2 regions of the Bacillus sp. 41-22 genome follow, and region 1 is predicted to be linked to the other one. Evidence: riboswitches for the same ligand, from Rfam matches in the RefSeq annotation. Region 1 holds a riboswitch; the other holds the start of a gene.
The links. A riboswitch is a leader RNA that binds a small molecule or an ion and turns the genes downstream of it on or off. The one in region 1 is predicted to bind FMN.

Region 1 (3,491 bases):
GCCATCAACAGCAACGGATCCTTTATGCAAACAATAGCGTAGTAATTCATCAGAAATTGCTATTTTGTAATAGATGGCATTGTAATGTTGTTTTTTAGTTAAAATCGTACCGATGCCATCGATATGTCCGGTGACGAAATGTCCACCGAATCGTCCGTTCGCAGCCATCGCCCGTTCTAAATTCACTTTGGCACTTGGCTTTAGCATACGAAGTGATGTTGCTTTCATTGTTTCAGGCATTGCGTCGACAGTGAATGAAGTAGTCGTAAAAGTAGTTACTGTTAAGCAAATGCCGTTAACTGCGATACTATCACCCAATTTGACATCCGATAAAATTTGCTTTGCGCTAATAGTTAGCTTCATTGCTTCACCACTTTGAGTCATGCTTGATATCGTTCCTAACTCTTCTACGATTCCTGTAAACATTCCGTCACCTCGCTTTTTAAGGTTGCAACAATTTTTATATCATTACCGATTTGTTTCATCTCTTGAATTGTTAAGGAAAGTGCATCTTGTAACTTCGAAAAACCAGCTCCGCCAAATAAGGTGGGGGCATCTTTTCCACCAATTAATTTCGGGCTTATATAGGTCACGATTTCATTAAAACTATTTGTTTTTAAGAAGTTTGCATGCACCGTTTGACCACCTTCAACGAACAGAGAAAGAATTTGTTTCTCACCGAGTAGGGATAGGACATCTTGTATTTCAATTTGCTGTGTTTTCATTTGGAATACAGCTATATTGTTAGATTCATAAGACGCTATTTTCTCTTTGCTTACATCCTTACCGACAATAATCCATGTCGGAGTTAAGCCATCTGTTATGACATGAGAAGATGGCGGCGTTCGTAAGTGGGTATCTAAAATAACGCGTATAGGATGTTTACCTCCGTTTGGAATTCGTGTTGTTAAGTGTGGATTATCAGTTAGAACTGTATTCACACCGACTAGGATAGCATCATGTATATGACGATATTGGTGAACGTCAGCGCGTGCTTCTTCGCCTGTAATCCACTTACTTTCACCGGTTACAGTTGCTGTTTTTCCATCTAAGCTCATTGCTGTTTTTATTGTTACAAAGGGACGTTTCGTTTTCATATAGTGAAAAAAGTATCGATTTAATAAAGTGGCTTCCGCCCCAAGAACACCAGTAGTTACCTTGATTCCAGCTTCTTCCAATATTCTTTTTCCATTGCCGGAAACGAGTGGATTGCAATCAAGAGTAGCAATTACAACACGCTGAACTCCTTTTTCAATGAGTAATTCACAGCAAGGGGGTGTTTTTCCAAAATGGCTACACGGTTCAAGTGTTACATAAACGGTAGCGTCTTTTGCTCTTTCACCAGCCATGTGAAGAGCATGAACTTCAGCATGTTCTTCACCAGCACGCATGTGGGCACCCATTCCAACGATTTTCCCATCTTTAACAACAACGGCACCAACCATAGGATTTGGGCTTGTTTGTCCCGATGTTCCTTGTGCTAACTGCAAGGCAATCCTCATATATTCTTGATCTGTCATTCTTTTCACCTCTCCTGAAAAAATCAAAAAACCCCAAGGATTTTATATCCTTGGGGTTTGGGAGACGTGATTTCTAGAAATATAGTTCGAATACGAAAGTATAGGAAAGAAACCTAACGATGACTGATATTTTGGCATAAGGAAAAAACCTAGCAAAATATCAAATTCTTTCAACGCTAGTCGTATCTTTTTATTTCAGTATAGAAACATAACTATACAAAATAAAACATATATAAAGATTCAAAATGAAACTTTAAAAATATGCATACTGAAATAAAAGTGTATTCGCTATATAAAATTACTAGAAAACATATCCTTCTCCCATCCAGACTATACTGTCGGCCCTAGAGTTTCACTAGATCCACCGTTTTCGCGTTGAAAACGGGTCACGGACTTAGAAGCTATCGCTTCATCACCGCCGGTTGGGAATTTCACCCGACCCCGAAGGATGTTGTTTGCTCACATTATAGCACAAAAAAGAAAAAAGCATAGTAAAAAATGTTCGAATGTGAAGAATTGTTTGAAAATATATGCCGATTTGAATGGGGACGAAAGTAATAGAAATGTTGAAAGGGGAAGGGCTGTATAGGCTTTGATCAAAAGAAAAAACATACACAAATAAATGTGCATGCTCTTTAAATATTTATTCTGCCTCTGGTGCTCTAACAACAGACTCGAATTTGCCTTTATGCGAAGCATCGCAATAAGGCATGTTTTTTGATAAACCACAACGACATAAAGAAAATGCTGGTTTTGCTGGGAATACATTCCCTTGTGAGTCAACTAATTCCACGTCCCCTGTAACGCGAAAAGAGCCATTATCATTCACTTTAATTTGTACTTTTGCCAACGTTATCCCTCCTTTCCAAACGCTTACTCTCATCATATAATTAGGGAGAGTACTTGACAATATAAAAAGAGCACTTTGTTTGAGAGAGAAGAGAGTGTTATAATAGTTTTTATAACTGACTAGAGTAAGGTGACGAAAGATGGATAAAAAATTACACACACTACAAAATATTGCAAATGAGCGCACATGGGCATCATTTTTGAATGATAATCATCCATATAGTTTACTTCATTGGTCAATCGCAGGTGTAGGACAAGAACCGAAAGATGTTTGGTTACTTCAAGATGAGGTAACTTTTCAAACGACGGAATTCCCAACGCTAGACGAGGCAGTAAAGTGGATTTCTGAAAATATGGAACAAGTTACAGACGTTTTAGCGCAGTAAAAAAACAGGCTTATGCAAGCCTGTTTTTTGTTTCTTTTACATATGTGTTTAAAAATTGATCGATGGCATCTTCGTACTCTTCTTTATTTTCATTATAAGAGCAAGCGTGTGCACCATGTTCTGCAATATAAAGCTGTTTATTATTTTCTTTCGCTTCATAAAGTGATTTCGTCATATCAGATAAAATATAGTCATCATCTTTACTATGAATAAAGAGAACCGGATTGTTAATATTTTTTATACAATCAATTGGTGAAACTTCACGGATTGTATAGCCATCACGAACTTTTAAAAAGGCATTTGCTAAAGGTAACAAAGGCCATTTTGGCAAATGAAACTCAACTTTCAAACGATGTTGTAACTGTCCATAAAAATCAGAGAAAGGACAATCAGCAATATAAAAATCAGCACCATCTTCTACAAGTCCTGCATATTGAAGAAGAGTTGCAGCACCCATAGATTCACCATGAATTCCGAGTGTAATATTCGTTCCGAAACGATCTTTTAGCCAGTCAACTACTGACTTTAAATCATGTTTTTCATAATAGCCATAACTTGTTGTTTTACCACCGGTTTTACCATGACGGCGATGATCATAAATAAATACGTTATATCCTCTATTTAAAAATAAGTTTGCATATTTAACGGAATTCATTTTATTTACAGTCACACCGTGGCAAAAAATCATAAATTTATTGGAATGACCAGCTGGCATGTAATATCCGTGAAGTTCGTA
Region 2 (3,491 bases), 2.5 Mb from region 1:
TTTTTCAAGTAGTTATGGAAATGTTGTGTTTATTAAACATGGAGAATATGAGGCTGTTTATGCGCATTTAAATAAGAGATATGTAGTTCAAGGTGATAACATTTCAAAAGGAGAGCTAATTGGAGAGGTAGGGAATACAGGAGAATCGCGAGGAGCGCATTTACATTTAGAAGTGCATCAAGGGAGATGGACGATGGAGAAAAGGAATGCGATGAATCCGTTGCTTGTTTTAAATGAACAAAAAAATCAAGTTGTGTCGTCATCACTATATATTGTACAAAAAGGTGATACTTTAGTTGGTATTGCCCGGAAATTTAGTATGACAGTTGAGGAAATTAAAGTGAGGAATGGATTGCGACAAGAGCAAATCTATCCGAACCAACAACTATACGTCAAGTAAAGGCAACGTCTCAAAAGCATAACTTTTGAATAAATTTATTTTTTTCTTATTTAAGATTGCGATAGTAAATGAAATTATATCGACGCAAATTTATATCGAACATAGCTATTATTATATCGACATTTCGACAAGAAATGTCGACTAACAATAAAATGCGACAGTAAGAGCAACCTATTCCTAACGAAAAACCGTCCCAAAAGATCTTTTGGGACGGCTTCTTTTACCAAAAAATAAAGACACATATAAATCCAGTAATAGCTAAGTAGCTATATAAGTAAAAGACTTTTGTTCTTGTTTTTTCTTTTGTCCGAAATAGTACGATAGTTGGTTCGATTAGACCAATTGTAAGACAAAGTAAACCAAGAAGCATAAAGCCAATTGAAAGAGAATACAGGGCGATTTGTGGTGCTTGAAATGGAATCATCCATTTTAATAAAAATGCAATAAGTGCAGTGTAACAAATGCTACCGATGTATTTATTCAATGGAGTATCAGAACGGAAACCAGGAAGTTTCTTGGAAAACGGACGGGAAACAACTTCCGTTTGTAAAGATGTATGTTCTTCAATTATTTTTTGAGCTTCTTTTCCTTTTTGGAAAAGGGATAAAATCCAGTTTCGCTCACCTTGGAAAATAAATTGAGAAGTTGTTAAATAGTGATCAACTTTTACCTTATTCCAACTCTTCCATGGATGACGCTCACACAATTTTAATTTACTTTCTGTTTTTTTATCATACTGATAAATACTTATGCCATCTTGGTCAAAAGTAGCGTAGTATGTCTCTCTTGAGAATGTGCCTAGATCAATTGGACAGTAGAAAAGTAATTCTTTTTTCAAATAAAAGTATTCTTTTCTTAAGTTCTTTTTCATTGCTTCTCGAATAGAGTGTCTTTTATCTTTCTTCATGACATTTCCTCCATAACTCAGAAAATGTTCTTATCTTAACAATTCAACATCTTATCACTTTTGACGACATATGACTAGGGGGATTCATAAGAGAAATACCGAATTATAAAAAATATGGGTTGTATTGTAAAATATAGTGATTGTTTCTTTAATTATATAAAATCAATAACTTATTTTTAGTAAGTTACACTTTTTTTGTTCACAATACGATCATGTTGTTGTATAATGAAGTGGAAAATAGAATATCGGTCTATCTTCGGGGCAGGGTGAAAATCCCGACCGGCGGTGATGAACATTTAATAATTTCGTTCTAAGCCCGCGAGCCGTTAAGGCAGGATTTGGTGTGATTCCAAAGCCGACAGTACAGTCTGGATGGGAGAAGATGGAGGTTCAAGCGTTCAAAAAAGATAAGTATTTGAACGTCTGTTTGATGTGCCTTAAAATTCTCCCTTTGTGTAAATCACAAAGGGTTTTTTCGTTCTATGAAAAAATAGGCATAGCAGAACCTTTCCACTTTCCATGAGAAGATCGATGGAAAAGGAGAGAGAAAGATGAAACAAAAAAACAGTGTAGTGCAGATGGTGAGTGTAGCGATGCTAAGTAGTATTGCGTATTTACTAATGATGTTGGATTTTCCATTCCCAGGGCTTCCGCCATTTTTAAAAATTGATTTTAGTGATGTGCCAGCTTTAATTGCGGCGATAATTTTTAGTCCAATTGCAGGTGTAATTGTAGAAGCGATAAAAAATATTTTGCATTACGGAATTCAAGGAAGTTTAACGGGAGTACCAGTAGGAGAAGTAGCAAACTTTATAGCGGGATGTTTATTTATTGGTCCAGCAGCATTCTTATTCCGAAAGTATCGCACAGTAAAAAGTTTAACGACAGGATTAATGCTAGGTACAATTACTATGACAGTTATTATGAGTGTGTTAAACTACTTTATTATTTTACCAGCGTACACTTGGTTTTTAAATTCACCAGCTATGTCTAGTGATATTATGCGACAAACTATTGTAACGGCGATATTACCGTTTAATGTAATTAAAGGAATTGTTGTAACAATTGTATTTGTAGCACTATTTTCACGCTTGAAAGTATGGGTATTTGCAAAAATGAAAAATGCTTAAAAATATTAAACCATTGGCAGCGTAACTGCTAATGGTTTTTTTGTTAGTGAGAATGAAAAAGAGTGCAAAAAATCCCCCTCATAAGTATGAGGGGGATTTTTTGAAGTTAATAAAAGACTATTCGAATTTTAAAGAGTCGCCATCAAATGATTCGTCAGCAACTTTAATTGAGTCAGTTGGACAACCTTCGAATGCATCCATCATATCTTCAATTAATACATCTGGAATTTCAACGATACCTTGGTTATCGTCTAATGTTACAAATGCAATGCCTTCATCATCATAGTCATAAATGTCTGGTGCAGCAGCACCACAAGCACCGCATGCAATACAAGTATCTTTGTCAACGATTGTATATTTTGCCATATTTTTTCCCTCCTGATAATATGTATGTGAAAAGTTCGCCAAAAAATTATAATCTTATTGTAAAACGGTTTTAAAAACTTTTCAACATAAAATTATAATGATAATGCTTATCAATTAGAGTGTCAACTTATTTTTGAATTATTTCATAAGATTTTCAAAATACTTAAATGTTATTTCGTTTGATACAATAGAATATATACAAGCATGTAGTGTGAATATGATAAGTTAAATGAATAGCAGTTAATGTGCAATCGTATTGAAAAAGGAATGAAGTTAGACTGAGAGGTGGAAGCGGTAATGCAGCTACAATATACTTTATTATATTGTTTAAAACAATTGAATGGTGAAAGAACCGTTTCTTCGATTTATTATTTATTAAAAGGAAAGAGATCGTCGCAAACATTACAAGATGGGAATATGTTTCAAATTTCTTTTTTGTTTGGGATTTATAAGTCATTAAATAGAGCTGATTATGATCAAGAAGTTGCAAAGTTGTTACAAACGGATTTAGTTCAAGGTATACATGATAATACATATGTGTTAACGACTGCTGGTAACGTGCAATTAAACAAATGGGAAGGTGACTTTGCCTTTCCGACATATTTAAATGGTTTACACTATGGTGAAATAGGTGAAACATTTTGGAAGAGATTATCATTGATCGTTCAAACCATTTCGAATTTACAAC

Region 2: another riboswitch for FMN. It lies ahead of LCF45_RS07540 (ECF transporter S component); the one in region 1 lies ahead of ribD (bifunctional diaminohydroxyphosphoribosylaminopyrimidine deaminase/5-amino-6-(5-phosphoribosylamino)uracil reductase RibD).

The regions. Positions count from the first base shown of each region.
Region 1 covers NZ_CP084035.1:3,977,680-3,981,170, reverse strand. Annotated here, with positions in the region: gene ribE (riboflavin synthase) at 1-426, opposite strand, end outside; gene ribD (bifunctional diaminohydroxyphosphoribosylaminopyrimidine deaminase/5-amino-6-(5-phosphoribosylamino)uracil reductase RibD) at 408-1,520, opposite strand; FMN riboswitch at 1,830-1,973, opposite strand; gene LCF45_RS20275 (CDGSH iron-sulfur domain-containing protein) at 2,164-2,370, opposite strand; gene LCF45_RS20270 (DUF2552 family protein) at 2,510-2,755, shown strand; gene LCF45_RS20265 (alpha/beta hydrolase) at 2,766-3,491, opposite strand, start outside.
Region 2 covers NZ_CP084035.1:1,469,853-1,473,343, forward strand. Annotated here, with positions in the region: gene LCF45_RS07530 (peptidoglycan DD-metalloendopeptidase family protein) at 1-400, shown strand, start outside; gene LCF45_RS07535 (hypothetical protein) at 621-1,307, opposite strand; FMN riboswitch at 1,556-1,695, shown strand; gene LCF45_RS07540 (ECF transporter S component) at 1,859-2,437, shown strand; gene LCF45_RS07545 (ferredoxin) at 2,555-2,803, opposite strand; gene LCF45_RS07550 (YpbB family protein) at 3,101-3,491, shown strand, end outside.